One region of the Streptococcus sp. LPB0220 genome, then DNA from elsewhere that is predicted to be linked to it. Evidence: predicted binding sites of a transcription regulator. Region 1 holds the regulator's gene; the other holds the start of a gene.
The links. Region 1 encodes HrcA, which represses chaperone genes, less so after heat shock. Its sites were predicted from a motif close to TTAGCACTCNNNNNNNNNGAGTGCTAA; they were not measured.

Region 1 (16,676 bases):
CTTGTTGATATCTGGGTGATATTTTTTAGATAATTTCCGATAGGCTTTCTTGATCTCATCTTGAGATGCATTCTTTGAAACGCCCAAACGGTCATAAAATTCAGTATTGTTCATACAAGATACTAAGAGCGAACAGAAAGCGACTGAAATTTAGGAAACCGACAAGAAATCCTGATTTCTTAGGCGGTTTATCTAATTTCCAAGCTTTCCGCTCGAGTTCAATTCCCCGAACGCTCTTTGTTCCTTTCTTTCATATTGAGTAAGAATTTCTGGAACCCGTGTTCAGTTACGAACACTCTTTGTTCCTTTCTATAATTTTCATGTACATCTTTAGAGGCTGTTTTCTATACTTTGCTTCACTTGATCAAACTCTTGGTCTGATAGAGTAAATATCAAATCCTCTTCTGAGTAGTCGTTTCGTTCTTTAAAATAGTTGTCCGTATTCTCTGCCAAGCCTAAACTTAGAATCACTTTCCTTGCAAACTCTTGATGGGCAAAACCGATAGCCGTAATGATCTGTTTATCTTGCACAACCACTTTCGGTTGGAAATTCTCACGTGGAAGAAATTCAAAATAATCAAAGAAGTTTTGCCAAATTCCACCTGTAAATTTCGTATCGTTCAGCAAACCTGCTTTCGCTAATAAAAGAGGCGCTGAAGAAATGGCTGCAATGAGGATATCTTGCTCACCAAGGTCCCTCAAAAACGAAATCAATTTCTCATCCTGTAGAGCAGGCCCTATATTGACCATTCCTGGCAAAATCACACAAGAATACTCTTCTATACAGATTTGATCTAGTGTTTTGGTCGGTTGACAGAGCAAGCCATCCTCAGAGACCACCATCGAATGATCTGAAGCGACATAATCAATCGTGACATCAAAAGACAGAGCTAAAGTACTTGTTAAAGCGGTTATCTCATAAAGAGAAAAATTAGGATAAATGATACAAAGTACTTTTTTCATAGGCAACATCCTCTATTTTACCGAAAAACAGAGGCTGGGTTGCAACCTCTGGATTTCTTCTTATACTTACTAGTTTAAGTTTTAAAAATCAAACTAGTAATGCTGAATTGAGCACGCCCTAACCTCTTGGTGAAAAAGATAAATCTTTCTAGAAACTAAAGTTTCTGCGTCAGATTTCCTATTTTCACTGTGAGGTTTTAACGGGCTTTGCATCTTATTTTTCTGTAAACTCTCCGTCTACGACATCATCGCCTGCATTTCCTGATGCTTGTGCGCCTTCTGCTCCTGCTTGGGCTTGTTGCGCTGCTGCAGCTTGTTCGTAGAGTTTAACAGCCAATGCTTGCGCTTTTTCGTTCAAGGCTTCAAGTTTTGCTTTCATTTCTTCAAGGTTACCTGATTCTTGAGCTTTCTTAAGATCATCAAGTCCTGCTTGAGCTGCGTCACGTTCTGCATCAAAGCCTTTGCCTTCAGTTTCTTTGATTGTCTTTTCAGTCGCAAAGATAGCTTGGTCTACTTCGTTACGAAGGTCAACTTCTTCTTTACGTTTCTTATCTGCTTCAGCGTTTGCTTCTGCATCTTTCATCATGCGATCGATTTCTTCGTCTGTCAAACCTGAGTTTGATTGGATAACAATTGTTTGTTCTTTTTGAGTTCCAAGATCTTTCGCCTTAACAGATACGATACCGTTCTTATCGATGTCAAATGTAACTTCGATTTGCGGGATACCACGAGGTGCAGCTGGGATATCAGTCAATTGGAAGCGTCCAAGAGTCTTGTTATCTGCTGCCATTGGGCGTTCCCCTTGAAGAACGTGGATATCAACGGCTGGTTGGTTATCTGCTGCAGTTGAGAAGACTTGTGATTTAGATGTTGGAATCGTAGTGTTGCGATCGATGAGTTTTGTAAATACTCCACCCATTGTTTCGATACCAAGTGACAATGGTGTTACGTCAAGAAGGACAACGTCTTTCACATCACCAGTGATCACACCACCTTGGATCGCAGCACCCATGGCAACTACTTCGTCAGGGTTCACTGATTTGTTTGGTTCTTTACCAGTTTCAGCTTTAACAGCTTCTACAACGGCAGGAATACGAGTTGAACCACCGACAAGGATGACTTCGTCGATATCTGACAAGCTCAAACCTGCATCTGAAAGGGCTTGGCGAACTGGAGTTTTCGTACGTTCTACAAGGTCACGAGTCAAATCGTCGAATTTCGCACGAGTCAAGGTCATTTCCAAGTGAAGAGGTCCAGCAGCGCCTGCAGTGATGAATGGCAAGCTGATTTGAGTTGAAGTCACACCAGAAAGGTCTTTCTTCGCTTTTTCAGCTGCGTCTTTCAAACGTTGAAGCGCCATCTTGTCTGTTGACAAGTCGATACCATTTTCTTTCTTAAATTCTTCAACCAAGTAGTCGATGATTTTTTGGTCAAAGTCGTCACCACCAAGTTTGTTATCCCCTGCAGTTGCCAATACGTCAAAGACACCATCACCCAATTCAAGGATAGATACGTCGAATGTACCACCACCAAGGTCGAATACCAAGATTTTTTCTTCTTTATCAGTCTTATCCAAACCATAAGCAAGGGCTGCTGCAGTTGGTTCGTTGACAATACGTTCTACTTCAAGACCAGCGATTTTACCAGCGTCTTTAGTTGCTTGACGTTGAGCATCGTTGAAGTAAGCTGGAACTGTGATAACTGCTTTGGTTACTTTTTCACCAAGATAATCTTCAGCGTAACCTTTCAAGTATTGAAGAATCATAGCTGAGATTTCTTGTGGAGTGTATTCTTTGCCGTTAGCAGAAACTTTTTCAGAAGTTCCCATCTTAGATTTGATAGAGATCACTGTATCTGGGTTTGTGACTGCTTGACGTTTTGCAGCGTCACCAACGATGATTTCACCATTTTTGAATGACACAACAGATGGAGTCGTGCGGTTTCCTTCTGGGTTTGCGATGATTTTTGATTCAGTTCCTTCAAGAACTGCCACTGCTGAGTTTGTTGTACCTAAGTCAATACCGATAATTTTAGACATATGTTTTTCTCCTTAAGTTTTATCTTCTTTTTTTCTTTTTGATACTCTTCTTAAGTGGCGACGCCGTCAGAGCTTGACTTCGTCAATCTCTTTGACTAAACTTTGAGCCTAATGTCTCAAAGTTTGCGAAGATAGCGCCACGGCGAAGAGTATCGCCTTTGGTTCGCTTCGCTCACTATTGGTAAAGCTGAACCATTGTTTATCTTTCTTTCATAGTTTAGTGTCGTTTCGGACAAGGTTTCTATTATGTTACGACACGAGGAGTCGAAATCGATATTATTTCGACGACGAGTTAGTAAGGAGGCTAGGCAAACGCCATAGCGATTGCCGTTTTCTGACGAGTTGCTTTAGCTACCGTCAGAATTGCCTAGTTATAAACCACTACCATGGCTGGGCGTAGGATGCGGTCATGGAGTTTGTAGCCTTTTTGGAAGACTTGTGCGATGGTGTCTGCTGGATGTTCGTCATCTGCAGGCAAGGTTTGGATGGCCATGTGGTAGTTATGGTCAAAGGCTCCGTCCGCTGGAATTTCTTCAATTCCTTCTTCTTTCAGAGCATGTACCAAACTTTCTTGGACCATTTCTAAGCCCTTCTTCACATCATCTGTCAATCCTTCTACGGCAAGGGCACGTTCGAGGTTGTCCAGTGATGGTAAGATCGCTTTTGCCAAATCTTGGCTACGGTATTTTTGTAATTGTTGACGTTCTTCATTAGCACGGCGCTGAATATTTTGCATTTCTGCATGAGCACGAAGGTATTTGTTTTCAAATTCTTCGGCACGCGCTTGTGCTTCTTCTAACTCAGAAGGTTGGTTGCTTTCCTCTACAACTTCTTCAGTTGTTTGGGCAACTTCCTCTTCTTTCACGTCTTCTTTTTTGATATCTTCTGTCAAGGCATACACCCCTTTCATTTGGTCTTAATTTACTTCATAATGGTTGCTATTGAGGTAACGGTAGTAATCCGTCAACTTCATGACCAGTACTCGGCCGATAACATTGACCAGGCTTATCACACGCCTGTAGTCCATCTCTACGGGACCGATCACATGCATGAGGGCCATCCCACGATAAGGAACTAAGAACTTGTGACTAATCACTGTCACATTTTTCAAGGCCTTCTCTTGGGATTCCGCAACCAGGATCTGGGTCATTTGGTCTTCTGGCATTCCCCCTCGCAACTCCAAGGCCACATGTTGGGGATTGTCTAAGAACTGATAGGTCTGAAGATCGGCGTAGGTTAATGATGAAACCTTTCCTTCTACAAAGACCAGTTCTTGAAACAGTTGCGAGAAGACGTAATCAAAGAGATCCAGCACATTGTCTGTCGTCTTGAAATAGCGCTGTACAATCTGTGGAATCTCCGTCCGCAAGCGGTAGTGGATATCCAAAACTGTATTTCCAATGAAGCGTTCTTGAACCAGCTGATGGAAGATTTCCAAGTCACTGGTTAAGAAATTCTTTGGAATGGCAAACTGGACGGTGACAGGCTTTGATTCATCCAAGGTCAGAACTGCTAAGGCATCGTGATTGGATAATGGAACAATTTCAAAACCAGTCAAGCGCTGACGTGTCGGTTCAACATCCTGAATCACTGCGGTGTAACCCGTCATCTGGGCTAGTAACTTGGCCGTAGCATCCAAGATATCGTCTAACTTAAAGGCTTCGAAATCAAAGGCTTTCACCACCTGGTAGACATCTTGCTCATCAATCAGCTCTAGATCAAGCGAGTTCTGAACAAAATATTGGAAACCAGCTCGGCTAGGCAGCCGTCCACTCGAAGTGTGGGCTTTTTCTAGTAAGCCTTGCTTTTCGAGAGCAGCCATGTCATTTCGAATGGTCGCACTACTGGATTGAATGACATCTTGTAGCGCTTTTGAACCGACTGGTTCGTGGGTCTTGGTAAAGATATCGACAACAAGATTGAGAATCTCATTTTGACGTTCTGTAACCATGACCTCACCTCTCTTTCATTTTTTAGCACTCTAAACACTCAAGTGCTAAACCATGATTCTATTATACACCCATCCAAAAGAAAGTCAAGAGAAAAATCCAAAAAATTAGCACTCTTTTTTCAAGAGTGCTAAAAATCATTCTTAAGACCTAGAGAAGTAAATCTCCTCTTATTTGCCAGCTTTTTTCAATAGCTGAATATATTCTTCCAATACTAGCTGATGCTTGGCCATATACTGAGCATTTTCTACGCCAACATAACGGAAATGCCAATTCTCAAAATTCACACCCGTGATGTTGCTCTTCCCATCTGGGTAGCGAAGCACAAAGCCATATTGCGGTGCGATGGCAGCCAGCTGCATGCCCAACTCATCACTTTGGCCAGCTTCGACACTCATATCAATGGCAAGTCCTGTCTGGTGTTCACTCGCACCAGGGACCTGTACCTGGGTCTGCACCTGCTTTTCAGCTTCTTCGTGCGAAAGGCCGCTAGCCTCTAGTTGCGCAACACGCTCATTATAGAGCTCTGTTTGCTCGGCCACACTTCGATAGCCTGATATCAAGGTTTCTTCTGGGGCAATTTTTCGAGCCGCTTCTAAAAATTGACGAGTTGGTTCTACAATCCGACTATCCACTTTGATAGCATCCACATCTGTCAATTGTGGGTTCAACTCAGGCTTCACATTATCACGATTGACCAAGATCAACTGCCAGTCTTTTGTCGAAACGGCTGGTAAATCTGATTTTTCTTTCTTTTTCTTAGAAGAAGAGGGAGTCGTTACAGCTGTTTTTTTAGCCTTCCAAAACTGAAGCCCTGAAAACAAGCTTGGCTTCGCTAAGTAAGCACCAATTCCCGATCCAAGGACCACAAGAAGAAAGAAACTCAATAGGTAAGGCCACCATTTCTTACGTTTTTTTCGTGCGCGTCTATACTTATTCGTCATGACCATCCTCTAGGAGTTTTGCTCCAACCTTACGATAAGATAGATCCCCAATCTTTTCAATATGAAAGGCGCTATCTTCATAAGACAAAACCGTTACGCTTCCGTTGTCCAAGACTAATTCTTCGACCGCTTTTGGATCGATGAGATAAATCAAGGTCGTAATCGTCATGCCATGGCTAACCACAATAGCATTACCACCGCCAGCTGCTTCGACCTCTTTTGCGATAGCTTCAAATCCTTCTAGGATCCGGCCACTCAAGGTTCCCCAGGATTCAGCCCAACCAGTGGTATCCACTTCGACGATTCCTTCTGCTAACTCCATTAGGCTCAACTGATGGAAATCATCGACCTTAAAGACACGAGGTAAGACCCCCATAAAGAGATCACCATCATAAGCACCGTCAAAACTACCAAAACACCACTCGCGGATCCGTTTGTCATAACGATAAGGGATTTTTCCTGTCAGACCAAGTTCTTGAAGAATAATTCCCATAGTTTGAATGGTGCGTCCAGAATCACTCGAAACAGCCTCTTCAAAAGAAAGCCCAGCTTCCTTGAGACCAAGTCCTAATTCTCGAATTCCACGCTCTCCTGCTTCTGTCAGCGGAGTGTCTGACCAGCCCTGTGCCCGCCCAATGGTATTAAACATGGTTTTTCCATGATGAGCAATATATAATCTGGTTTTTGTCATTGTATTACCTCCGTATGTATCTCTTTCATTATATCATTTTTTGCAAAAAGAAAGTAGGAAAGCTCTTACAAGTTTTGTGAAAAAGAAAAGGCCATGACCAAAGGGTCAGCCTTTCATTATGGACTAGGATTCTTGCATGCTTTCACCGACCTCACGGTAACTGCTATCTCCAACTTCCTTAACCGTCAATTTTCCATCTTCATATTCTACAAGGGTAGCACTACCGTTTGAAAGAGGCAGATTGAGATTTGGTTTTCCTTCGATCAAGCAAACCAAGGTCTGAATGGTCCAACTATGGCTGACCACCAAGGCATTGCCTCCACCATTTTCTTCTACTTCTTTGGCAATAGCTTCAAAACCTTCTAGAATTCGGCTTTTCAAAACTTCCCAAGGTTCAGCCCAATTCGCTGTGTCCACTTGGCAAATGCCATTGGCCAAGTCTTCCAAGGTCAAAGTCTTATAGTCTTCTACATCCAGCACGCGCGGCACGACACCGTGAAAGAGTTCCCCACCGTAGGCCCCATCAAAGCTACCAAAACACCACTCGCGGATCCGTTTGTCAAAGCGATAAGGAATCTGGTCTTTCAAGCCCAATTCATCAAGAATGATCCCCATTGTCTGAATGGCACGGCCTGAATCACTGGAATAAGCTCGAGTAAACTCCAAACCGGACTCACGCAAGCCGATTCCTAGAGCTTGAATCCCTCGTTCTCCTTCTGCTGTCAAGGGTGTATCGGACCAGCCTTGAGCACGGCCAATGGTATTAAACATGGTTCTCCCATGACGAATCACAAATAATCTTGTTTTAGCCATCTTGTCTCCTTTTGCAAGAAAAAAGTCTGGAGTTTCATCATCACAGACTTTTCTATTTTCTACTATTATACTAGATTTCTCTTAGTTTTTAAAGCTATGAACCGGAGCTGGAATTTGACCACCACGGGCAATGAAATCAGCTGACGAAGCCTTGTTGACCTTCATTACCGGAGCAGACCCAAGAAGTCCTCCAAGCTCTAACATATCGCCTTCCTTGCCATAAGGAATGATGCGAACCGCTGTTGTCTTTTGGTTGATTACCCCGATAGCAGCTTCATCTGCGATCATGGCCGCAATGGTCGTAGCTGGAGTATCAGCTGGGATGGCAATCATATCCAGACCGACGGAACAGATAGCCGTCATGGCTTCCAATTTTTCCAGGTTGATATGACCCGATTGAACCGCTGCAATCATCCCTTCATCTTCTGAGACCGGAATGAAGGCACCTGACAACCCACCGACTTGGTTACAAGCCATGATACCACCTTTTTTCACTTGGTCATTGAGCAGAGCTAGCGCTGCTGTAGTTCCATGGGTTCCTACTACTTCAAGCCCCATGGCTTCAAGGACACGGGCAACCGAATCCCCAACAGCTGGTGTTGGCGCGAGAGACAAGTCTACAATTCCAAACTCAACACCGAGACGTTCACTAGCCATTTGACCCACTAATTGCCCAACACGGGTAATCTTGAAAGCTGTCTTCTTGACTGTTTCAGCCAATACATCAAAGCTTGCTCCCGGAACTTTTTCAATCGCCCGTTGGACGACACCAGGTCCTGAAACCCCAACGTTGATGACAACATCCGCTTCACCGACACCGTGGAAGGCACCCGCCATAAAAGGATTATCTTCTACTGCATTGGCAAAAACTACGAGCTTACCAGGCCCCATTGGATCTGCTTGGGATGCTTCTTTAATGATACGGCCCATGTCTCGGACAGCGGTCATATTGATCCCCGTCTTGGTCGATCCAATATTGACTGAAGAGCAGACAAAATCTGTCTCCGCAAGGGCACGAGGAATCGAATTAATGAGGATTTCATCCCCTTTTTGGTAGCCTTTTTGAACAAGGGCTGAGAAGCCACCGATAAAGTTAACCCCAACTTCCTTCGCTGCACGATCCAGCGCCTTAGCAAAGGGTACATAGTCTGTCGCATTGGTTGCTGCACCGATAATGGAAATCGGAGTGACCGAAACCCTTTTATTGACGATAGGGATCCCAAGTTCTGCCGCAATCTCGTCCCCCACAGCCACCAAATCTTTGGCCTTTGTCACAATCTTATTGTAGACTTTTTCCGCTGCCTTTTCGATATCCGGATCAATACAATCTAGAAGCGAGATCCCCATGGTGATGGTCCGAACATCGAAGTTCTGCTCCTCAATCATGGCAATGGTTTCTGTTACCTGTCTAATGTCCATAAATTCTCAACCCCTATCTTACAAATTGTGCATAGCATCAAAAATCGCTGCGCTTTGGATATTGATTTTCACATGCAGAGACTGACCGAATTCTTCCAACTCTGAACGAAGCTGTGTGAAATCTTTTTTCTCATCTGACGATACGACCGCCATCATGGTAAAGTATTCATCCAATACAGTTTGAGAGATATCATCGATATTGAGTCCTAATTCTGCTACTTTCGTTGCAACACCCGCTACGATTCCTTTTTGGTCTTTACCAACGACTGTAATAATTGCTTTCATTTCACTGCTCCATTCTATCTATTTGCTTCCATTGTAGCACAATCCCCTTAAAATCGCCCTTCTCAACTGGGAACGTTCGTATATTTTTATGTGTATAAAAAAATAAAGAGGCTGGGACAAAAGTCCTAGCCTCTCAATTGTTTTTGGATTGTCGAGCAAGACGCAGTGGTTGAGTGGGCTCTACTACGCTGATTTCATCAGCTTTTACAGCCCTACTCAACTGTGCGGAGGTGAGACGACGAAATCAAATTCTAACGAATTACCGATTTCTGTCCCACTCTCTCTATTTTGATGATTCAGTTTCATCCTTTAAGAGCTCTTTCTTCACGCGCACCGTACTCTCATACTCAGCCCCAGCTAGACGGTCAAAGGGAAAGCGACGATTGAGTAAGACGATGGCAAGAGTGAGAATCAGGTACAATAAAAGCATAAAGAAGAGCAATAAAATCATGGACAGGGTTAAGAGGGAATTGTCCGTCAAGTCGCTATTCAAGAGCGAAATCAAATAGAACAACCCTTGAGGAATCAGATAGAAATAACCTACTACTAGGATTCCCCGCCAGATGGTGCGAAGCCATTTTTGCTTGTCAAAATGCAAGCGGAATTTCAATAAAGCCATTCCCAAGGTTTTGCCCCGCCACAAGGGAATCAAACCAAAATAAACAGCCAAAACCGCTACATAAGGAATCGTCTCCAAATGCTCGATTACCTCGTAAAGCAAGGATAGCATCACAAAGTCGATCAAGAAGGCAAGACCCATCCGAAAACCAGATACTCTGGTCCCTACTCGGAAAGAATGTTCGTCAATTTCGTCTCGTGTTGGCAATAACCAAACCAGGAACCAACCGAGCAAATAGCCCACTCCACCACCGGTGGTATTTTGAATAATATCATCGACATCTGCTAGGCGGTAAGGACCCGGATACAGAAAATAGAGACCTGATAACTGGGTCAGCTCCAAAAAGAGACTAAAGAGGGCTGTCAGAAGAATCGTTTTCTTAAAACCACACTTAAAATAATAGCGCAGATACATCCCAAAAGGAATCAACATCAGGACATTAAAGGCAGGCACATAAAAAGTTGGATGCTTAAGGGCTTGAATCCAAGTACCAGTCTGCGCTAAATCAAAGGGGCTCTCCTTGAAAAAATCCACCACAAAAGCAAAGGGATGGAGATTGACCATTTCCGAGTAGCTAGTATGAATCTTACTTGGATCTGGCAGAGGCAAGATCACCAAGAGATAGACCGTCATCAAGTAAAGCATAAAAGAATAGAAAATCAGCACCCGCAATTTATTGACCGAACCATATTTTCGATAATTCAAAATCATGTAGGGCAAGGTCAGCAAAAATGCCAGGAAAGGAAAGAGCTGAACAGCCGTTTTAATAGTAGAGATATACCCCATTGTGTCTCCTTTTTTTCGTTATAAAATCACCCTTTGCACAATGACAAAAGGTGATTTCTTCATTGATATAGAATATTATACGGCCTGGTAGAGGAAGAGTCAAGGAAGTACGATGAAAACCTCACTAAGTAGCCGTCTTAATGGTTAGCTTCTCCCCTTCAAGACTTTACTTCCGATAAAGACCAATAGATAACTCACAATCCCTGAAAGATGCAATAGTGTTGAGATCCATCCGGTGATTGCTGGTAAGAGCATGAGGCCAGATAGAAAAATTAAGAATAGATAAAACAGTTTTACGGTGCGTGAAAATTCTTTCCACACGTTTGGCAGGAGCATGACTCCACCGGTTACAAAGGCGTATCCTACAGCAGAGATCCCTGTTGCCTGAATGTCTTGCCCCTGGGTTAAGAGGTGAAAAACGATGGAAGGAAGGACTGTCGCCGTCACAAAAACAATCAAGACTTGTCTGGAGCCTCTTTTTCTTTCTAGCAGTCCTCCGAAAGGAAGGATCATGAGTCCATTTAACAACAAATGGACCCATAAAAACCAGATAGGTGCGCCTTTACTACCGTGCATCAGGGTCCCACTGACATATTGCCAACCATAGACCGGCTTCGAATGAAAGGCCAATAGGTCATACATAGCATCCCCATTAAAGGAAGTCAATAGACCAAGCAACAAACAGATTAGAGCTAAAGTGCTGATAATAGGGTAGGTTGTGAGGATTCTTTTCATATTTATCTTCTCTTTTTCAAAAAACAGCGTTACGATGTTTCCATTCACGATTATTATACCATTTATTTCATTGGAGACAGAAAAAGTTTTTTGCTTCTTTCATTTCAAATCTTTGCTGTAAAAACGAAATATCGTGACTGATTAGTCGCTCACGATTTGCCTTCAGATCAAAAATCGATCCTGCTTTCAGAATACCGTAGCGAAAATTTGACTTTCCATTTCAGAAGGCATATACTTATATTAATCTGAGCTAAATAGTTTTAATTTTTTAAATGAACTGTCTTAAATTCAGATTAAAAAACTATTTACTTAACGGAGGTGACGCTATGTCATTAGAAGAAAAATTGAACCAAGTGAGGGGTTCTGTTAAAGAAGGCTTCGGTAAATTAACCGGTGATACAAAAACAGAAGCTGAAGGCACTGCTGAAAAAGTTGCTTCAAAAGCAAAAGAAGTTGCTGAAGATGCAAAAGAAGCTGTCGAAGGAGCTATCAAGGGCGTTAAAAATATCTTTCATAAAGACGACAAATAGTCTTTAACATCCTAGACCCACTCTATTTTCTACAGTCATGTTTGACCGTGGAAGATAGGGTGGGTTTTATTTGCTTCAAATTCAGTTATACAAAAAGAACACCCCGAAGGGTGCTCTTTGTAAGTATAGTAATTCTTTCGAATTAACATTTTGCGTGCAGTGGTTGCCATCCATTCAAATATCGCTTCGCTTGTTTTCTTGGGGCAACTGTGCATAGCATATCTCTATGCGACTAAAGTCGCTAGAGCTATCCTAATTGCGCACCGCCAGTTCTCATACAAAAAACACCTTGCAAGATGCAAAGTGTTTTCGTTTGTATTCTGCTTTCCAGCAACGAATTAACGTTTAGAGAACTGGCTAGCTTTACGAGCTTTCTTAAGACCTGGTTTGGAAAGTATGAATTTCAGTTGGACTAAAAACAGCGTAATATCAAGACTTTTCTCCGCTTTTATAAAAGCTTTTTTCCAATCAAATTCAACTAATTTTATCCGAATGGTGTGGATTTTACCCCCAAAATTACAGAGAATGGAGCTGATAAACACTAAACGTTCACACCATTAGTTAAATGATTTTTTGTTCATCATTTTTCTTAGATGATAGAACTTCTAATTTATTTCTTATTCAAGCAAAAACAACCTGCTATAAGTAAGAAAGAGGAAGATACAAGAAAAACACGGCGTAAAAACCGATTCAGTTCATTGTCCTCAATCCTTGTCTGCTTCATTTTCTTTTACGAGATCGTTTTGTGAATCTTTTTCAGAGAGTTTTTGATCAATATACTTGTCAATGTTTTCATAAAATTCCTTGGTCGCTTCACTATCTAATGTTGGCGAGTTCTGAACTTGATTCACTTTCAATTGAACAGATTGAATACCGTAAGAGGCTGGTTTTTGGTGGAGTGTTTCTAATTCTTCTTCTGAAATCGGATCTCCAACAACCGTCAAGACCAATTCATTGTTACTTGACTTGTAGACTTGATTAATAACCGTATAATTGGCGAACTCTTTTCCTACAAACTGTTTGATCCCTTCTTTGCGCGCTTGTTCTATTGTCAGAGTAACTGCCGAATAGCTAGCTGGAAGAATCAACAATACAATCAAAGAAATCAAGCCAATTCTCATTTTAATGCTCAGCTCTTTAAATGAAGTTAAAGGAGATTTTCTCATCAAAATTCTTGTTCCAACAATGTTGGCTAGCATGATAAAGACACAGTTGATCAAGAAAAGATAGAGAGCCCCCAATAAAAATCGTACATTCCCATTAGCTAAACCATAGCCAGCAGTACAGATAGGCGGCATCAAAGCTGTAGCAATGGCTACTCCTGGCACGATATTGTTTGCTTCTTTTTTCCTTGAACCGATCACACCAGCAATCCCACCAGCAATAGCAATGAGAACATCCCAAATGGTTGGAGAGGTTCGTGCGATCAACTCGCTACTTGCATAAGACAAGGGAGAAATCCAGAAATACAGAGTCGAGACAAGCAAACTGACCAACACTTGAGTCAATAAAACCTCTAGAGATTGCTTGATTAAACGCGTATCAAAAATAGCTAAACCGAATCCCAGTCCAACAATCAGTGTCATGAGAGGTGAAATTAACATGGCTCCAATAATAACAGCTGTTGAATTCATATTTAGACCGATAGAGGCAATAAAAATTGCACACATCAAAATCGCTGTATCTCTCAATCGAACATGAAGGTCATCGTATAATTTCTCACGGTATTCCCGTGTTGAATAATTGGCAGTCATTTGTCCTCTCCTCTTTCCTTATTTAAATCGGTATAATAATTAATAATAACAGCTGATAAACAGCCAAAAAATATGAGCCCATAAATCGTCAAGAAGACACTGGTAATCCTTCCAATCAAGGTCACAGCTAGGAGATCCCCGTAGCCGACAGTCGTCGAAGTCACAAAAGCATACCAAAGACCGTCTCCGTAATTTGTGATAGCAGGTTCAACTAGGAAAAGCACGCCTCCTGACCCAAAAACAAAGGTCACAAAACTCAGAGCAAACCGAGTAAAACCCGTAACCTGTATAATATGCCATAACATTTTTAAACGTCTCATTTGTTCTCCTTATTCATACTAGCTCCTGACCGAGCCGTTTTTTCCAATAATCAAAGTGAAGATAGGACATGATCTCCATCAGAGAAAGATAGACAAACTGATAGATCTGATTTAAGCTGATTATCAACTGATATTGTTTGAAAAATGACTGGAAGAAAGACCAGATATGACTGTCTTGAATCAGTCCCTTCTTAACATCAGACAGGATATTAGCTAAAGCTCCCAAGGACTGAAACGGTAAATCCTTGACATTTATATAGATCCGGTCCACCACATCATTCAGACTGGTATCTTGGATGGCATGAAATTCTCCAAAGAGAACTCCTGCCGCTCCAAGAGTAGAAACAAATTCCACCAAATAATTTCTGAGGAAATTTTCTCAACCTTTTCCCATAATGTGTTTAGTGCCATCCATAACGATCCCAACCAGAAAAAGGAAAGAAAACAAGCAAAGAAATTTTGCCGTAAATCCCAAAAAGCTTCAAGACTTGGTGTTGTTGGTTTTTCTAACTCTAAAATCAAGATGGTCATAATAATTGCTAGAACAGCATCTGTCAATACAATTAATCTGTCTTTCTTCATCGGATTGCATCCCCTTTCTTTTTTGTAACATTCTATCTTATCGCATAATATTGGATATTCTTTCATAATCCGACTACAAACAAAAATAAACCAAAAAGTCTGTCCCTATTATGCTATATTTAACTCTAGAAGTATTCATCCATCTAATTAATAAATATATCATATTTCACAATAAATGAATACTATCAAAGATTCATCCCCTTTCACTTCATCATTTAGTGTTGCTTAGATTTATCAAAAACAACCAAATTTGTATTAATTTCAAGTATCACCTAGTTACAAAAATTTGGGGTGAACAGAAAAAGCATCCCGTATTTTTGATACGAAATGCTTTCAATAAGTTTAAATAAGTTTTAACGTTTACTAAATTGTGATGCTTTACGAGCTTTTTTCAAGCCTGGTTGGAACATCTCATATTTGAATAGATTTCAATATCCGCTTAAAATCAATGTTTTCCCACATTTTCAGAAAACAGAATTTCATCTAATTTGAATAACTTTCAGTTGAATGGTGTGAATTTTACCCTAAAAATACATAAATTGAGCTAGATTTTACCAAAAAGTTCACACCATATATAGCAACAATCACTATCAAAAAATAGCTTCTTGATGTCAAGTAAGCTATTTTTTATATAGTGTAGTAGTAGTGGTCCCCTGTATTTTTTCAACTTTCACTAAGTTGATAAGAGTTTGACTCATTTCATAATGTTTTGCGGTATTCCCTGCTCTCATTTCGCTCTGTATTTTTTTTCGAAAAACTGAAACTGGGTAGCAAATATCAGTATTCTTAACCTTCTTAGCGGATTTATCAAATAAAAAATAAAATTCCTTATCCCTATATTGAAAATGCAATAAATACTTTGCTTTAATATTAGAACCTATTTTTTTGGGATCAAAATAATACAACCCCTTTAAGTTGCCCCTTATATTATCCAACATCGTATAAATTAGATTCAGAGAAGTTGCCCTAGATAAAAATGCGGCCTTGTGCTGAGATGTATCTTTATCTAAATCATAAAAAGTAATATGATTTCCCAAAATTTGGTTATATATATCCTGAGCTGTCTTACCGTTGAAACACTTGACTTTATCTACCCCTTTAAGCTTGTGCAAACCTATAAGATGATGGAAATTCGGTTCTGTGAAGCTTAATTCAATATATTTTTCTGTAGTTTGTCCAGAAATGGTCTGAGTAATAGTAAATTTATACTGAGTGTCCATTAACGTCCTATAACTAAGAATTAAATTCCTTAACATATTATACCTTTTCTCAAAAAAATAAAGAGGCTATTTACACCTCTTTCTACGATATATTTATTCGTCTGCTTGCGGAAAATATATAAAACCCAAATAAGCCTATCTACAAACCACTGACCAAAACAGACCGACCAGTGATTCTTTGGCTACGCTAAAAGCGATAGTTGTGTTCTACAATTACTATACTACCTAATTTCCATCACTTTGTCAAGTAAAAATTTTAAAAAAACTTTTTAATCAATACGTTCAAGAATTTTTATGACTCAAATTTTCATCTAATCTAACTAATATAATCTGATAAGTAAAAATCTCTACAAATACATAAATTAGAACATATCTTACCCAAAAGTTCTCTCCATTGATAATATTAGTCTCAAGAATTAAATTTTCCTAGTAATTAGATTTTAAACTATTGTGGTGCTTACACAACATTTGAAGATTGTTACGCTCTGTTTTTCCGCCTTTACTCCATGGTACAATATGGTCACCAGCCATTTCGTCATATGCCCATATATGAGTCATGTGGTCATACGGTATATCTGTATTACAAACAGGACAATTTGAGATGTTTGATTTTTTAGCTTCGTTTGATTGTTCTCTATATTTTGACTTTTTATCTGTTTCTGTAAACGCTCGGATTGATAGTAATTTTATCAATTCAGGTTTTTCTTTACTTAATAAATATTCATAAATACCCGATTTCTTTGAAACATCACTATCCTCATATAATTCAGATAGTCTTTGTTCAATTTCAGTAGGATTATACGAATTATTATGATATTCTTCGTACAATCTTCCCCACTCTAATCCACGCATTTCTGATTCAACATTTACAAAAACACTAGATACCCAATCAATAACTGTCTCAAAATAAGTCTTTAATTCATTAATGTCTGTATCATTACGATGTTTCGACATATAATCATCGATATTACCCTTACTTACCCATTTTAAAGCTTCTTCTAGAATTTCTTGCCTATTAGGTACACCTT
Region 2 (16,676 bases), 150 kb from region 1:
TGAAAAAGGTCGATAAAATCTACACTATGTTCAAACTCTCATTTTACTAACAGCGATATTACGATCAAGTTTTATTGTCAATAGACATGTATGTGGGAAGTTCTCCCCTTGCAACAATGTAGACCTGTGATCTACTCTTACTAGTATACACTAGAATTATTACAAAATCAGTTAATTTGTATTGCAATTTGTTGGCAAATATTCCTCCGCTTGAAAACACCACAAACGCTTGTTTCCCAAGCATCTACGCAAGTCCTCTTTAATTAGTATTTATCATTTCTGTTACAAAATTTAAAATAAAAATATTATTCCATAACACATGAAAATTCTAAAGAACGATAAAAAGGAAGGAACGATATTTTCCTCCCTTTGAGCTAGTAAGACACTTCGGCAAGGCACCATTGTGCTTGCCGTAGTCTAATGAGGTGCTTCAGCACCCATTAGACTACGTGTCTTACATCATCCCACCCATCATGCTTGGATCCATTCCTGGTCCTGCTGGGGCTGCTGGTTCTGGTTTGTTGGCTACGACTGCTTCGGTTGTCAAAATGAGGCTAGCAACGGAAGCGGCGTTTTGAAGGGCTGAACGGCTAACTTTGACAGGGTCGATGATTCCTGCATCAATCATATTCACCCATTCACCTGTTGCGGCATTGAAACCTGTTCCGACTTCGGCATTTTTCAAGCGATCAATCACAATAGATCCTTCGTAACCGGCATTGTGAGCAATTTGGCGAACAGGTTCTTCCAAGGCGCGAAGAACGATATTGCGTCCGGTCGCTTCATCCCCTTCCAATTCAAGGGCTGCGACTGCAGATATGACATTGACAAGAGCTGTACCACCTCCGGCAACGATCCCTTCTTCAACGGCTGCGCGAGTCGCATTAAGGGCATCTTCGATACGAAGTTTCATTTCTTTCAATTCTGTTTCTGTTGCAGCACCGACCTTGATTACGGCAACACCACCAGACAATTTAGCCAAACGTTCTTGTAATTTTTCACGGTCAAACTCAGAGGTTGTGGTTTCGATTTGTGACTTGATAACAGCCACACGGTTAGCGATCGCTTCTGGGTTACCAGAACCTTCGACAATGACAGTAGTGTCTTTATCGACTGAAACTTTAGCTGCTTGACCAAGGGCTTCAATGGTTGCATCTTTCAATTCCAAACCAAGATCGTCTGTAATGACTGTACCACCTGTCAAGATGGCAATGTCTTCTAGCATGGCTTTGCGGCGATCTCCAAATCCTGGTGCCTTGACAGCTACGACATTAAAGGTACCGCGGATCTTGTTCAAGACAAGTGTTGGAAGAGCTTCGCCATCGACATCATCAGCGATGATCAAGAGTGGACGGTTGCTTTGAAGAATGCTTTCCAACAATGGCAAGATTTCTTGGATATTTGAAATCTTCTTGTCAGTGATCAAAATGTATGGATTTTCAAGGTCTGCCACCATTTTTTCATTATCAGTGACCATGTATTGTGAAAGGTAACCACGGTCAAACTGCATTCCTTCAACGACTTCCAGTTCTGTCTCCATTCCACGAGACTCTTCAATCGTGATAACTCCATCTTTGCCAACTTTTTCCATGGCTTCAGAGATGTACTCACCGACTTTTTCAGAACGAGAAGACACAGCAGCTACTTGAGCAATCGCTTCCTTGCTCGATACTGGGATCGCATTGTTTTTCAAAGCTTCTACTGCTGTTGCAACAGCGGTCTCAATTCCACGGCGGATGCCAATTGGGTTAGCACCTGCAGTGACGTTTTTGATCCCTTCACGGACGATAGCTTGAGTCAAGACCGTTGCGGTCGTTGTACCGTCACCTGCGATATCATTGGTCTTAGAAGCCACTTCTGACACCAATTTGGCACCCATATTTTCAAAATGGTCTTCCAATTCAATTTCTTTTGCGATGGTCACCCCATCATTTGTGATCAAGGGTGAACCAAATGATTTTTCAAGAACCACATTGCGACCTTTAGGTCCCAATGTAACTTTCACTGTATCTGCTAAGACATCGACACCACGGACCATTGCAGAACGTGCATCAGATGAAAATTTAATATCTTTTGCCATTTCTCTTACCTCTTTCTTCTCTTACTCTACAATTGCAAGAATGTTTGCTGTTCCAACGATGGTGTAGGTTTCTTCCCCATCTTTCACTTCAATTCCTGCATGGCTTTCAACCAAAACGTGGTCTCCTGCTTTTACAGCTGGAGCAATGAGTTCACCACTTAGGGTACGCACACCTTCACCAACAGCCACTACTTCTGCTGTTTTTGTATCAGCCTTGCTCGCACCTGCGAGGACAAAACCTCCAACAGTCTGTTCTTTTTCTTCTACTTTTAAGACCACACGGTCTCCTAATGGTTTTAACATTTTCATTCCTCCATACGTGTTTTTAGCACTCTCTATACGTAAGTGCTAACTTATGTTTCTATTGTATCACTTGGTCAGAAATAGTCAAGAAAAAAACACCTCAAAAATAAATGAGATGTTTCTAAAATATCAATTTAAAATTGTCAATTTTTGATTGAAATCATCGATCACTTTTTGAAGATTGATCCGCCCGCGGTAGATGCCATATCCAAAAACAATCATGCCTAAAATTCCAACCAAGGCTAGTAAAATCCCGAGGATCAAGAGTGGGAGGAAACTTTTGTGAAAGAGATAGATCAATACCACACCAATACTGGCAATGATAAAGAGTAAGCTGAACCAACGACCAAGGTTTTCAAGCATGTGGCGTTGGTACTTGATTTCTGTTTCATATCCATTGACAAGTTCTTGTTTTGTAACCATGGGATTCCTCCTGATAAAAATTGAGAATGAAGTGCAAGTAAAGGAGGTCAATTCACTTCATTCTCAAAAACTCCTACTAGCAAATTCGTTTTTCTTTTCCTTAGTATTTAAGATGTGGATCAAAGATACCAAGGGCAACACCGATCAAAGCCACTACAACGAGAAGTAACATAACTTTGTTTGGTGAAATTTTTTTCTTAGACATCAACCACCAGCAAAGAGTGATGAAGGCCGCTGTCAAGAGACCTGGATAAACACCATCGATCTTTTCTTGGATGTTCAAGAAGACTTTTCCTTCAGCGTTCTTGAATTGAAGGGCTGTTGTAACAGATACCCAAGTAGCTGCTACGGCACCGATAACCATACCACCGACAACGCTGATCGCTTTACGAAGAGCTTGTCCTTTTGGTCCTACAAGGAATTCAACGGCTTTATCCCCTAATTGGTAACCTTTGAAGAAGGCAAAGCGCATACCAAAGTAGACTAAGAGGTTCCATACGACGATGTAGAAGAGAGCACCAGCGACGTTACCACCTTTAGAAAGACCAAGGGCAATCCCCAAGAGAACTGGGATCAAGGTACCAACAACCAATGAGTCACCAATACCAGCGATTGGTCCCATCAAACCGGCACGCATACCGTTGATGGTTTCGCCATCTACTGCATCTCCGTTTGCACGCGCTTCTTCCAAACCAGCTGTGATCCCTACAACAAGAGATCCAAGTTGTGGTTCAGTGTTGAAGAAGGCTGTATAGGTTTGCATAGCATCCTTTTGTTCTTCTTTTGTGTCATACATTTCTTCTACGATTGGAAGCATAGAAGTCAAGTACCCGAAGGTTTGCATATGTTCTTGAGAGAAACAAGTCAAATGACCATAATACCAATGATGGAATGCTTTTGCTAATGTTTTCTTTGAAATTTTCTTTCTATCAGCCATTTTAAATATCCTCCTCATCATCGTCTAGATCCACCGCTCCGGCTGGAGCAGCTTTCATCGATTTGATCACTTCAAGTTCATAGTAGATTACTGCAAAGATTAATGAAACAACGGCACTGGATACCAAGTTCAATCCGAGAGATTTCGCCAAGGTAAATCCAACAAAGAATGGAATGAAGTCAGTTGCTTCTGTAACAATTTGTTTCAACAAGATGGCAATACCGACACATGGGAGAAGAGCACCGACTGTAAAGAGGGCTTTCATCCAGTAACCATCCATAGGAAGGTATTGTTTCATCAAATCAACCATGTTTTCACCGTATTTGGTGATAATCATTGTTGGAAGGAAAGAGAAGAGGAAGTGAGAGATCCAAGGGTAAACCCAGTCAACTGCGTAGAGTTTTTTGAAGTTCCCTTCTTCAACGGCTTTCCAACCAATGTGTTGCCAAACCAAGTTCATAGTAGCGGTACCGTAGAAAAGAACTGTACCGATTGTCCCAACGGCTGCACCGATTGGAGCTGCAGCTGCGGCGATTCCAGCTTCATCTGTGATGTTATTGGCATGCACAAACAAGATAGCAAGAGGAACACCGATGTAAGAGATGGCACGCACATCGGCAGATACGGTACCACCAGGTGTTACCAAGGCGATATAAACGACTTGAAGGGCAACCCCGACCATAATACCAGTTGTCACATCTCCAAGAATTAAACCTGAAATCAACCCACCGATCAAAGGACGACCGAGTGTATAGTTCCCGATACTGGAACCTCCCATACCAGGCATTGAAGACAAGCTGGCGAAAATACCAAGCAAGATTGCTTGAATCCATGAAATTGTCATAACAAACGCTCCTTTTGTTTGTAAATTTATTTACCTAACAGATAGGACTGTTAGTTTTAAAAACCAAATTTTGATTTGAAATCATCCCAATAACCGATGGAAACATCTGGCAACAATTGGAATTTCACCTTGTAGCCTGCTGCTTGAATAGCTTGGAAGGCTTCTGCTTCTTCCTGAGTGATGGATTGGTTATTTCCCAATTTCACAGCTCCAGGACGATCATTGGCAGGGCCTACGATGATTTCTTTAACATCACCTGGGACAAACCCTTGGTCGACCAAAATTTCCTTCATATCGATTGGATTTTTGGTGATCAAGAAGTAACGACTATCTGATTCTGTTACTTTTGCTGATTTTTCTTTAAAGGCTTCCTTTGTCCATACAAAGGTTTTCTTGTCTGATGCACCTTTGTAAGCTTGGATCAAAACCTTGTTTGATGCTGCTGCATCGTTTACGGCAATCAAACCATCACATGGTTTTTCCTTTGCCCAGCGTGTGACTGTCTGACCGTGAATCATGCGGTCATCAATCCGTACAAATGTTACTACCATAAGGTACCTCCCTATTAAATATCGTCATCATCTTCTTCAGCACCAGTGGCTGAAACTTCAAAAGGCTGTAGTGCAGATCGTGCTTCTGATAAGATGGTGGCTGACAAATCGTCTCCATCCAACACATCCTTCATCACAACTGCCGTCAAGGCCATGGTGAGGTTCATCCCACCAAGAATCAAGGCTCCATCGAGCTTTCCAGCTTCTTCTAGAACCGTGGCTGCAGTGGTTAATGGACTACCACCTACGATATCTGCCAAGACCAAAACAGAATCATCAGCTGTCAATCCTGAAATGCTCTCTCTGAAATCAACTGCGAAGTCATCGACCGATTTTCCTTCTTTGAGTCCAACCGCGATGACCTGATCCATCTTATCACCAGCAAACATGGCTAGTGATGTTTTTAGACCTTCTGCCAGTCCACCATGACTGACCAAAATGAGGTATTTCATTTTGCTACGCCTCCTTTATTTGACTCTATTGTAGACTATTTGAAAGCGCTTTTACATTGTCAAATGTCACATTCCCAATATGACATTTAGCAATAAAAAAATGACATCTGTCACTTGACAAAATGCCATCTTATTTTACTCTAAACTCCTACCTGTAGACTACTTTCAATCTCCCTCTGAATTTGAGGCAAGCGGTTCTCAACATCTTGATCGCGCAAGGCATTGCCAATCAAGTAGTCTAGCTTTTCTAGCACCTCTTTTGAGACATTTTTAGGACTACTTTCAACAGCTTGTTCCATGATGCGGTTCAAGGTCTGATTGGTCAGGGAATCCGTTCCAAAATCATCCACCTGCAGAAGGTCTTTACTAGAGCGACTCTTGACTACCTGTGGCATGACAGAGATCCCTTGGGATTGGGCAAAGAGGGTTTGTTGAATTTCTGGATCCTCTGTCAAAACTTGCATCAACTCCCAAGCTAACTTGGAATGAGAACTTCGGGCTGACATAGCAAAAGAAGTCGTCGTGACCAAGGTTGCCTTGGTCGTTTTTGACTTAGCCGGCATCGGGATACAGGTCCAGGTGAAGTTTGAATATTTAGAAACGTGGTAGGGATAAGGTTTATAGGTCCGATATTGGGCCAAGGTCATGGGATAGAAGGCGACTTTCCCCTGGTCAAAATCTTTAGAGCTCACCTTGTAATTTTTATTTAGATCTTCCAATTTTTGAAGAAAAGTCAAAGACTCTTTGACTTTTGGAGCTGTCAGCTTGAGCATGCCTCCTTGGAAGAGATGACCTCCATTTGCCGCCAAGGCTTCTTTCCAGGTGTATTCTGTGCTCCCAAATTGGTCCAATTGCCCATCTCCATTGGTATCTTTGGTTAGTTTCTTGCAAATCGTATAGAACTCTTCAAGGGTCCAACCTTCTTTAGGAACCGCGATGCCTTCTTTATCCAAGAGATCTTTATTGACACACATCAAAATCGGATTACTTTCATAAGGTAAGGCATAGGTTTGCCCCTGATAGACACCTGATTCAAAGGCAACGGGGTAAAAGGCAGCTTGATCTTTTCGATCCATATAGCCGTTTAACTTTTCTAATACGCCACGCGCCGCTAATAAGGAAAGATCTTGCTCAGAGACCATAAACACATCTGGTGTCTTTCCTGAGACAATCTTTTCAGAGAGCCAGTCTGAATAATCTGACTGCGGGATCCCATTTTCATACTCCACACGAACGTGGGGATGAGACTTTTCAAATTTTTCAATCGCACGATCCAAGGCATGGGAACGTTGACTGGTCGGCACATCCCAACTAGAACCTGCATACACGCCAATATGAAGCACGGTCGGTTGCTGTTTCCACCAATAAAAACTCGCGCTCGCACAGAGCGCAACAAGGAGACCAAGCCCCCAACAAAGATGCTTTCGCTTCAATTTCATTCTGTATTTCCTTTAGAAAAATCACGTCTCGTCACTCCAGTTTGGACTGACCAGATCGCTAATTGCGTTCGATCTCTTAGGTTTAATTTCGCCAAAATCGTTGATAAGTAATTGCGCACGGTTCCTTCTGACAAGAAGAGTTTGGCCGCAATTTCTTTATTGGACTCCCCATAGCCAACTTCTTGGATAATGCGCCATTCTGTTGTGCTCAAATCCTTGACATTGTCCTCATCCACAGCAATAGAGAAGTTGGATTTAGCCATTTGTGAGAAAATTTGAAAGACTTTACTAGCGATATTCGGGTTGATCATGGCTCCGCCCTGATACACCACCTTAATCGCTTCATAGAGTTCCTCTGTCGAGGCTCCCTTTAAAAGATAACCTGAAGCACCATACTTGAGCGCACTATAGATAAATTCATCATCATCAAAGGTCGTTAAAATAATAATTTTGATATCCGGATAGTGTTCTTTTACTTCTTTTGTCGCCAAAACCCCATCCATCCCTGGCATCCGGATATCCATCAAGATTAGGTCAGGATGGGTTTGGGGAATGCTAGACAGGACGTGATTGCCGTCTTCCACTGTGGCCACCACTTCGATATCGGGGTGGGCTGACAAAATAATTTTCAGAGATTCTCGAATCAAGGCCTGGTCATCTGCCACCATTACTTTTATTACCATCTCTTATCTCCCTTCTTTATATTTCGGTAAACTGACGCGCGTGAAAAATCCATCGCGGCTTTCAAATTGAAGCTGTCCTCCTAGGATAGAAATTCGTTCCATCATCTGTTTGAGTCCATAGCCATAAGTCAAGGTTTCAAACCCAACCCCATTGTCCTGCAACTCGATCAGGTAATCTTCTTCATCCTCAAAAAAATGAAGGCTCATCTGACTGGCATGACCGTGGCGAACCGCATTGGTCATAGACTCTTGGATCACACGAAAGATCGTATCTTCAATCATGACGTCCATATCGACATCGACCCATTCATAGTGTAAATCAACCTGCAAGTTGGAAAGCGTCTGGTACTCGCGGATCATCTTTTCTAAAGCATCTTTGAGGGTTCGTCCCTCAAGGGCACCTGGACGGAGGCGGTTAAGAGAGCCCCTCACATCCTGGATTCCTTCACGGACAACTTCTGATACGCTTTTTACCTGCTCTTTTGCCCGATTGGGATCGATATCAATCAAGACTCCGACAGCATCTAAGCCTGCCGATATCCCTGTTAGCGCGTGTCCCAAGGTATCGTGAATCTCCCGAGCAATCCGCTTGCGCTCTCGATCCTCTGCAATCTTCTCAGACAAGGCCATATAGTTGTTCAACTCCGTATTCACCTTCGAAACCATGGCCAGCTCTTCTTCTACTTCGTGGTTTTCCGCAAGAACATTCATAATATAGAACAAAAGCGAAATAATGAAGAGAACCATATTCAAGGCATAGAGGGAATTCTTTAAGAAAAAGGCCAGAATCCGGATGGAGGCAGGGTAAAAATGAATATAGACATCCAGAGAAGGTATCGGAAAGAAAAGCGAAAAGACGTCTGAATTGGTCACAAGTAGAATCAAGAAACTCACTAGGATAAACGCAAACCAATACTTGCGGTCTCGCTTGGTATTCAACTCTTTGGAACCATAGAAGATATCCGCAAAAACCAAGAGAATCAGCCCGTTATAAGCTACATTTTGGACCCACATCAAGAGCAACATCAGGAGGATCTCCAAAATGTTCCACTTATCAAAAATGGACCATCGACTCGTTTGAGACCGGTAACGACTCATGGAGATCAAGGCAATTCCAGCAAATAAGAGCGCAGACAACCAAAAAGTTGTCGAAGGCGCAAAAGGAATACGCTCTAAACGTTCTACTAATAGAGAAGCTTGCCGTTGGGCAATGATATAGTTGGTTGCTTGAAGATAGATGATACTGTTGAGCATCACAGCGATAAAATTCACGACCATCAGAATGGCCAAACTGTATCTCACACCTCTAAATTTTCTCATTACTGCCACCCATTCACATCAAATTGATCGATGTTTTCCTTTGTCATCATTTGAACCGGAATGGTTATTTCTTTTTGGTAGCTCTTCCCATCAGCCATATCTTGGATGACCTCCATCACGCGGTCTCCCATCTTCAACGGAGACTGGGCAACGGTTCCCACGACATCATCTGTCGAGTGCAGCAAGGCTTTCATATCTGGTGAGCCATCAATCCCATAGATCGCAATGGGGTGGGTGATTCCTTGCTCCTTGATGGCCGCTAAAGCTCCTATAGCTGAGCGGTCATTCAGGGCGACTAGTGTATCGATATTTCCCCCTGACTGCAAGAACTTACGGACAGCAGGCATGGCGATCTCCGTCTGCCCCTTGGTTTCTAGTTCCGAGATGATCTGATAAGAGCCATGTCCTTTGATGGTATCCTTAAATCCCTGTATCCGCGTATCTGCCGAAACAGTCCCCTTATGCTCCAAGAGCAAAATACGAGCATTTGAAGAGCGTTTCATCAACTCTTTCGCAATCAAGACTCCTGCTTGGTAGTTATCAGAGACAATGCTGGCATCCGGCTTAAAATGCTTGAGCTGGGTATCAACTGCAATAATCTTAATTCCTTGTTTTCTAGCTTTTTTAAGAGCTCTTAAAATGGGCTGACTATCCCCTTTGACCGGATTAATCACAATCACATTTACCTTTTGAGCGCAAAAATCATCGATCTGCTGGCTCTGCCTTTTTTCGTCCAATTCTGGATCTCGGACAGATACAAGAGCCCCTTTCTCATCGGCAATCCGACTAATTTCCGAATGAATACTTTTATAGAACTCATTGTTCATGGTCATATAGGTGACACCGATCTTGGTCTGATCCTTGATGCTACTGGTTTGACAAACGGCATAGATCCACAAGAGGATGCAGGCCACTGGAATCACCAGTAAAACCCGTTTTATCAGCCATTTCAACCGTTCTTTTCTTTCTTCTTTCCCCTTCAAACTCCGTTCCTTTTCTGAAAATTTTGAATATATATTACTTTATTTTACTACTTTTTCAAGAAAAGTGCTGGCTTTTATTGTACAGATGCATATTTTTGATTCATTTTAAAAAGAGTAGTTCCCGAATGAAATCCCTAGCAAGTATCAAAAAAGCTGGTCTATAAACGAACCAGCTTTCTTTTTTTGTTTCTAAAAAGGAAGATCTTCCTCCTCTAAAATGATGTCGGCTAAATCTCCCGTTCCACCATTTTCACGCATCGCTCGCTGAGCGCGGCTCTCTAATAACTGAAAACTTTGGCAGAGGACCTCTGTCACATACTGCATGATGCCATTTTTCTCGTAGCGGCGCGTCCGAATCTCTCCATCCAAAGAGATCAAACTCCCTTTGCTGGCATAACTAGCCATGGTTTCAGCCAATTTCCCCCAGACAACGACATTGACAAAATCAGTCTCTCGCTCCCCGTTTTGGTCCTTGTAGCGACGATTGACCGCAACGGTCACTCGGGCAACGGATTTGTCTGTGCTGGTTTTATGCAATTCTGGGGCCGCCACTAAGCGACCGATTAAAATAACTTTATTATACATCATTTACCTCCTATCTATTTATTCGAAAAAAATTTAAAAAATGGAGGTGACAAACCAAAATCAAAAAAATCTAGGATCCAAAACATCCTAGATTCTTCTCTTTATTCGTGCCAGTGACGAGCAGGATCAAAAGGTGTCCCTGCTACTTCTGCGTCATCTAATTCAATAATACCTCGTTTTTGAGGAGCATTTGGCAAGTGCAATTCACGCGGACTGCACATCATGCCATAGCTTTTTTCTCCACGAAGAGCCCCTGGGAAAATTAAGCTGCCATCCGGCATCATAGCACCTGGAAGAGCGACAATGGTCTTGAGGCCCACTCGCGCATTTGGAGCCCCTGCTACAATCTGAACTGTCTTATCTGGTCCAACTGCTACTTGGCAGATATTCAAGTGGTCACTATCTGAATGGGCCACCATTTCAAGGATTTCTCCCACCACAAATTTTGGTTCCCGATCATTGACCAAGCGTTCTGAAAAACCTTCTCTTTCCAATTCTTGGTTCAAACGATCCACTTGCTCATCTGTCAAAAAGACTTGGCCCTTGCCTTCTACGGCAAAGATAGTTGAGAGTTCAAAGATATTCCAGGCAACTGTTTCTTGGTTGTCCTCACGGTAAACGCGAGCCACCTTCCCTTTTCTCTCCACCGCTAGCTTAGCTTCACCACTGTTTTTCAAGGTCAGCATCAATACATCGCCGACTTGTTCTTTGTTGTATGTTACAATCATGTTCTTCTCCTATTTTAATCCTGCTAAGAATGCTGTAATCTGGGCTTTAGTTTTCCGATCCCGATTGACAAACCGTCCGATTTCCTTATCCTTTTCCAGAACCACCAAACTAGGGATCCCATAAACATCCCAGACTTTCGCCAGATCCATATAGGCATCTCGGTCAATTAAGATAAAGGTAAATTCGGGATTTTCAGCCTCAATCTCCGGCAAAAAAGGCTTGAGATAACGGCAATCCCCACACCAGTCCGCTGAAAAGACAAAGACTTTCTTGCCCTCTTGCTCTACATAAGAAGCAATTTCTTCTAGAGAATTTGGTGTAATCATAGTTTTTCCTCTTCGTACTGCAAAAGACCATCCTCATAGACAAAGCGGTAATGGCGCTCATCTTCAAAAATGACGCCTCCTACTAAACGCTCTTCACTAGACTCGTAGAGTTCCACATACAAGGTCGCAATCGTCCCCATAGCTTCCATTTGCTCCCGTACTTCTGCTACCAACTCTTCTTGAGTACGGAGACGCTTTTGATCTTTGGCAATTTTATAAACACCGGCCGCAAGAGCTCCTGCACTTGCTACAGCCAGACTAGACAAAATAATTTTTTTAGCTTTCATAGTGCCTATTGTAACACAAAATAAGCAGAGGGACAATGGTCTAGGCTGGATCTCCTCCTTCAGTTTTTCGGGACCGATTTCTATAATAACGCTACCATCCTTGTAGAAAAAGTGATAAAATAGCATCAGAAAGAAGGTAACCTATGACTGATTTATTTTCTAAAATCAAAGAAGTAACTGAAATCCCTGCCATCTCAGGTCATGAAGCTCCTGTACGGGATTATTTGCGCCAACAATTGACCCCTCATGTGGACGAAATCGTGACAGATGGTCTCGGTGGGATCTTTGGAGTCAAACACTCAACAGCTGCCGACGCTCCTCGTATCTTAGTAGCTGCCCACATGGACGAAGTTGGTTTTATGATCAGCGAAATCAAAGCTGACGGAACTTTCCGTGTTGTCCCAATCGGAGGTTGGAATCCGATGGTCGTCAGCAGCCAACGCTTCAAACTCTTTACACGTGATGGACGTGAATACCCTGCTATTTCCGGATCTGTTCCTCCTCATTTGACACGTGGAACAGGTGGACCAACCGTACCTGCCATTAGCGGCATCGTCTTTGATGCAGGCTTTAGCTCTAAAGCCGAAGCTGAAAGCTATGGGGTCCGTCCTGGAGATACTTTGGTTCCAGATAGCTCTGCGATTCTCACTGCTAATGGTAAAAACGTCATCTCCAAAGCATGGGATAACCGCTACGGCGTCTTGATGGTCAGCGAATTGGCCAAGAGTCTTTCTGGACAAGCCTTAAACAACGAACTCTATGTAGGGGCTAACGTTCAAGAAGAAGTAGGACTTCGTGGTGCCCACACCTCAACTACTAAATTTGATCCTGAAATCTTCCTTGCTGTAGACTGTTCACCAGCAGCGGATGTCTTTGGGGACCAGGGCGCGATTGGTGAAGGAACACTGCTTCGCTTCTACGATCCAGGTCACATCATGCTACCAAATATGAAAGACTTCTTGCTCACAACTGCTGAGGAAGCGGGCATTAAATTCCAATACTATTGTGCCAAAGGTGGTACCGATGCAGGTGCAGCACACTTGAAGAACGGCGGAGTCCCATCAACAACCATCGGTGTCTGCGCACGTTACATCCACTCACACCAAACCCTCTATGCCATGGATGATTTCTTGCAAGCGCAAGCCTTCTTGCAAGCATTGGTTAAGAAATTGGATCGTTCTACAGTTGATCTGATCAAACACTATTAAGCAAATCCTATCTGAAGCCCCGTAAGGGGCTTTTTTAGGAGGGAAACAAGGTTCTCTTGGAAACTTTCCACCGTGAGTCACCATTGAGCTCTTTGGCATCCACACTTCCCTATGGAAAGTATCTTAGAATATTTTATCTTCCATCGCTTTTCTGATATAATATGAAAGAATGAAATGGTAGGGAACTGAACACTCATCCTTGATTCTGTGTAGCAGGCCCTTTCCTTATATGCAGGAGTTTTACATGAAAAAACAAGCTTTTAGTTCTGAAAAGTATTTGAACTTGCAACGTGACCACATTATTGAGCGGATCAATCAATTCGATGGCAAGCTCTACCTTGAATTTGGTGGTAAGATGTTAGAAGACTTCCACGCTGCTCGTGTCCTCCCTGGATACGAACCAGACAATAAGATCAAGCTGCTCCAAGAATTGCGCGACCAGGTGGAAATTGTCATTGCCATCAACGCCAACAACATTGAGCACTCAAAAGCCCGTGGAGACCTAGGAATTTCTTATGACCAAGAAGTGCTACGCTTGATCGACAAATTCAATGAATTAGGGATCTTTGTGGGCTCTGTCGTGATCACCCAATATGCTGGACAAGCTGCAGCAGATGCCTTTCGCAAACAACTGGATAAGAGCGGGATCGCCTCTTATCTCCACTATCCGATCAAGGGCTATCCGACCGACATGGACCACATCATCTCTCCTGAAGGGATGGGGAAAAATGACTACATCAAAACTAGTCGCAATTTGGTCGTTGTGACAGCTCCTGGCCCTGGTTCTGGTAAGCTGGCAACTTGTATGTCCAATATGTACCATGACCAATTAAATGGGATCAAATCCGGTTATGCTAAGTTTGAAACCTTCCCAGTATGGAATCTTCCTTTGCACCACCCAGTCAACTTGGCTTATGAAGCAGCGACTGCAGATCTAGACGATGTCAATATGATCGATCCTTTCCACCTCCAAACCTACGGGGAAACAACGGTCAATTACAACCGCGATATCGAAATCTTCCCTGTCTTGAAGCGCATGTTGGAACGCATCTTAGGAACCTCTCCTTACGCTTCTCCAACAGACATGGGCGTCAACATGGTTGGCTTTGCCATTGTGGACAATGACGCTGCGATTGAAGCTTCCCAACAAGAAATCATCCGTCGCTATTACCAAACAATCTTGGATGTTAAAGCAGAGCGTGTCGGTGAAGGAGCTGTCAAGAAGATTGAGCTCTTGATGAATGATTTGGGCATTACTCCAAATGACCGGAAAGTGACCGTGCTTGCTCGTCAGAAAGAAGAAGAAACAGGGGAGCCAGCCTTGGCCCTTGAATTGCCAAACGGCGAGATGGTGACCGGAAAAACCTCTGATCTCTTTGGTCCAACGGCAGCCCTCTTGATCAATGCGATCAAGAAATTGGCGCATATTGATAAAGAAACCAAATTAATCGAGCCAGAATACGTCCAACCTATCCAAGGCTTGAAGATCAATCATTTGGGTAGCCGTAACCCTCGTCTTCACTCAAACGAGATCCTCATCGCCCTGGCCATTACAGCCATGAGCAACGAAGATGCTAAGCTTGCTATGCAAGAATTAGGCAAGTTGAAAGGTAGCGAAGCCCACTCAACCGTGATGCTGACAGACGAAGACAAGAATGTCCTTCGCAAGCTCGGCATCAACGTCACCATGGACCCTGTCTACCAATACGATCGCTTGTATCGTAAATAAACTCAGACAAACAAAAACAATCCCTGTTTTAGGAATTGTTCAGATTGAAGACAAAGTCTTCTTAAAAAACTTTCCTTAGGCGAGTACGGACGTCAGCGAACTTCTACGAAGTTCCATGACTAATTATTGAGCCTAAGGTCCCAATAATTCCGAGTGCCTGAAACTGAGTCGTTTCAGGCACTTTTCTCACGGCGGAAAGTTTCAGAATATGATTGAATAACTATAACGAGTATAATTTTTAAAGAATTGATTAGATTTTATTAAAGATTCGTTTCTCTACGCTCTCAACAATCCCTCGAATAGGGATTGTTTTTTTATGATGCAAAGAAGAGGGACTATTTGACAGCCTCCCATAATTGGCGAATGGGCTTTCTTTGAACAGGGTCCACAAAATGAGGAGCAATTTCATTCAAAGACTCTAGGACAAAGGCACGTTCTGCCACATAAGGATGCGGTAATATCAGGCTAGGACTGTAACAAATGGTGTCCTCCATATAGAGCAGATCTAGATCGATCACACGTGGCCCCCACTTGATCTCACGGACACGCCCCATTTCCTGCTCAATGGCCAGTAAGGTCTCTAATAAATCCTCTGGGGTCATCCAGGTTTCAACCTCTGCCACCTGATTCAAAAAGGTGTCCTGCTCCACTCCTCCCCAAGGTTCTGTTTCAATCCTTGTGGATGTCTGAAGAAGGCGAATGCCTCGATCCTTGAGTTTTTCTAGCGCCGTCTCTAGTTGCAGTTGTTTATCTCCCATATTGGTGCCAAGCCCAATAAAGGCCCGTTTTTTCTCCCGTTCGATTGTCACCGAACAAGTCTCTAATGGCAAGGGAACAGGAGCCCAAGGTTTTTTTAACTCCAGACGAACTTTTTCTACAAAGGCATAGCTTTCGAAAATCTTTTGCACCAACTGAAAGGCCACCGTTTCAATCAGATCGATCTTTTCTGCCTGCATCCACTCGGTCAACTGTTCCGCCAAGATCCCATAATGGATCGAAGCTTCCAAATCACCTGTGCGGGCAGCACGAGTCATCTCATAATCTACCCATAGGTCTAGGACAAAGCGTTGTCCTAATTCTTTTTCTGCTGGGAAAACACCGTGATAGGCGTATACCTCTAAGTCCTTGATCCGTAATTGATCCACTCTGTTCACCTCTTATAGCCAGCCATTAGTGGCCCATGAGTTTATAGGCTTCATTTTTTAAGTCTTTATCTGTCGCAAGCAGTCCACGCGCAGCAGTTGTCACTGTAGCGGTCCCAGGTTTACGGACACCCCGCATGTTCATACACATATGCTCTGCTTCTACCCAGACAAGGGCACCTTGCGCTCCAAGATATTCCATCAAGGCATCTGCGATTTCTACCGTCAAACGTTCCTGAATCTGTGGTTTTTTAGCATAAACTTCGACCGTACGAGCCAGTTTTGAAAGCCCAGCAACACGGCCATTTGGAATGTAGGCAATGTGCACTTTTCCATAAAACGGTAAAAAGTGATGCTCACACATGGAATGGAAGAAAATATCCTTCTCAACCACCATATTGTTATCAATGATTTCAAATGATTTAGACAGGTGCTCTTCTGCTGTCTGCCCTAGTCCTGAAAAGATTTCTTGGTACATCTTGGCAATGCGGGACGGGGTTTCTTGAAGCCCCTCACGGTTCTCATCTTCACCGACTGCCTCGATGATCATTTTTACTGCTTCTTCAATTTTCTTTGTATCCATATCATCTCCTAGTTGGATTTTTCTGTTTTTAATAAATAAGGTCGTACCTGGCTAAGGAAATAGAGCGATCCC

Region 2: a site for HrcA is predicted at 2,406-2,432, ahead of groES (co-chaperone GroES). Genes of this name have one in related genera too.

Annotation. Positions count from the first base shown of each region.
Region 1 is NZ_CP044230.1:372,445-389,120, reverse strand. Features, by position in the region: gene dnaJ (molecular chaperone DnaJ) at 1-114, opposite strand, end outside; gene LPB220_RS02095 (DJ-1/PfpI family protein) at 331-963, opposite strand; gene dnaK (molecular chaperone DnaK) at 1,178-3,001, opposite strand; gene grpE (nucleotide exchange factor GrpE) at 3,369-3,893, opposite strand; gene hrcA (heat-inducible transcriptional repressor HrcA) at 3,918-4,952, opposite strand; gene LPB220_RS02075 (M15 family metallopeptidase) at 5,121-5,894, opposite strand; gene LPB220_RS02070 (histidine phosphatase family protein) at 5,884-6,585, opposite strand; gene LPB220_RS02065 (histidine phosphatase family protein) at 6,709-7,398, opposite strand; gene LPB220_RS02060 (PFL family protein) at 7,480-8,817, opposite strand; gene LPB220_RS02055 (ACT domain-containing protein) at 8,836-9,102, opposite strand; gene LPB220_RS02045 (VanZ family protein) at 9,386-10,507, opposite strand; gene LPB220_RS02040 (rhomboid family intramembrane serine protease) at 10,652-11,242, opposite strand; gene LPB220_RS02035 (CsbD family protein) at 11,569-11,772, shown strand; gene LPB220_RS02025 (DUF389 domain-containing protein) at 12,477-13,526, opposite strand; gene LPB220_RS02020 (potassium channel family protein) at 13,523-13,846, opposite strand; gene LPB220_RS02015 (hypothetical protein) at 13,860-14,201, opposite strand; gene LPB220_RS02010 (TMEM175 family protein) at 14,126-14,428, opposite strand; gene LPB220_RS02005 (PBECR4 domain-containing protein) at 15,049-15,684, opposite strand; gene LPB220_RS02000 (HNH endonuclease family protein) at 16,075-16,676, opposite strand, start outside.
Region 2 is NZ_CP044230.1:218,928-235,603, reverse strand. Features, by position in the region: gene groL (chaperonin GroEL) at 455-2,080, opposite strand; gene groES (co-chaperone GroES) at 2,102-2,383, opposite strand; gene LPB220_RS01355 (hypothetical protein) at 2,513-2,806, opposite strand; gene LPB220_RS01350 (PTS system mannose/fructose/sorbose family transporter subunit IID) at 2,907-3,761, opposite strand; gene LPB220_RS01345 (PTS mannose/fructose/sorbose/N-acetylgalactosamine transporter subunit IIC) at 3,745-4,587, opposite strand; gene LPB220_RS01340 (PTS system mannose/fructose/N-acetylgalactosamine-transporter subunit IIB) at 4,644-5,138, opposite strand; gene LPB220_RS01335 (PTS sugar transporter subunit IIA) at 5,153-5,590, opposite strand; gene LPB220_RS01330 (ABC transporter substrate-binding protein) at 5,731-7,029, opposite strand; gene LPB220_RS01325 (response regulator transcription factor) at 7,026-7,712, opposite strand; gene LPB220_RS01320 (sensor histidine kinase) at 7,716-9,032, opposite strand; gene LPB220_RS01315 (substrate-binding domain-containing protein) at 9,032-10,015, opposite strand; gene LPB220_RS01310 (single-stranded DNA-binding protein) at 10,205-10,600, opposite strand; gene ytpR (YtpR family tRNA-binding protein) at 10,702-11,328, opposite strand; gene LPB220_RS01300 (thioredoxin family protein) at 11,338-11,655, opposite strand; gene LPB220_RS01295 (DUF4651 domain-containing protein) at 11,652-11,942, opposite strand; gene pepA (glutamyl aminopeptidase) at 12,086-13,150, shown strand; gene LPB220_RS01285 (DUF1846 domain-containing protein) at 13,395-14,879, shown strand; gene folK (2-amino-4-hydroxy-6-hydroxymethyldihydropteridine diphosphokinase) at 15,215-16,024, opposite strand; gene folE (GTP cyclohydrolase I FolE) at 16,050-16,604, opposite strand; gene LPB220_RS01270 (bifunctional folylpolyglutamate synthase/dihydrofolate synthase) at 16,613-16,676, opposite strand, start outside.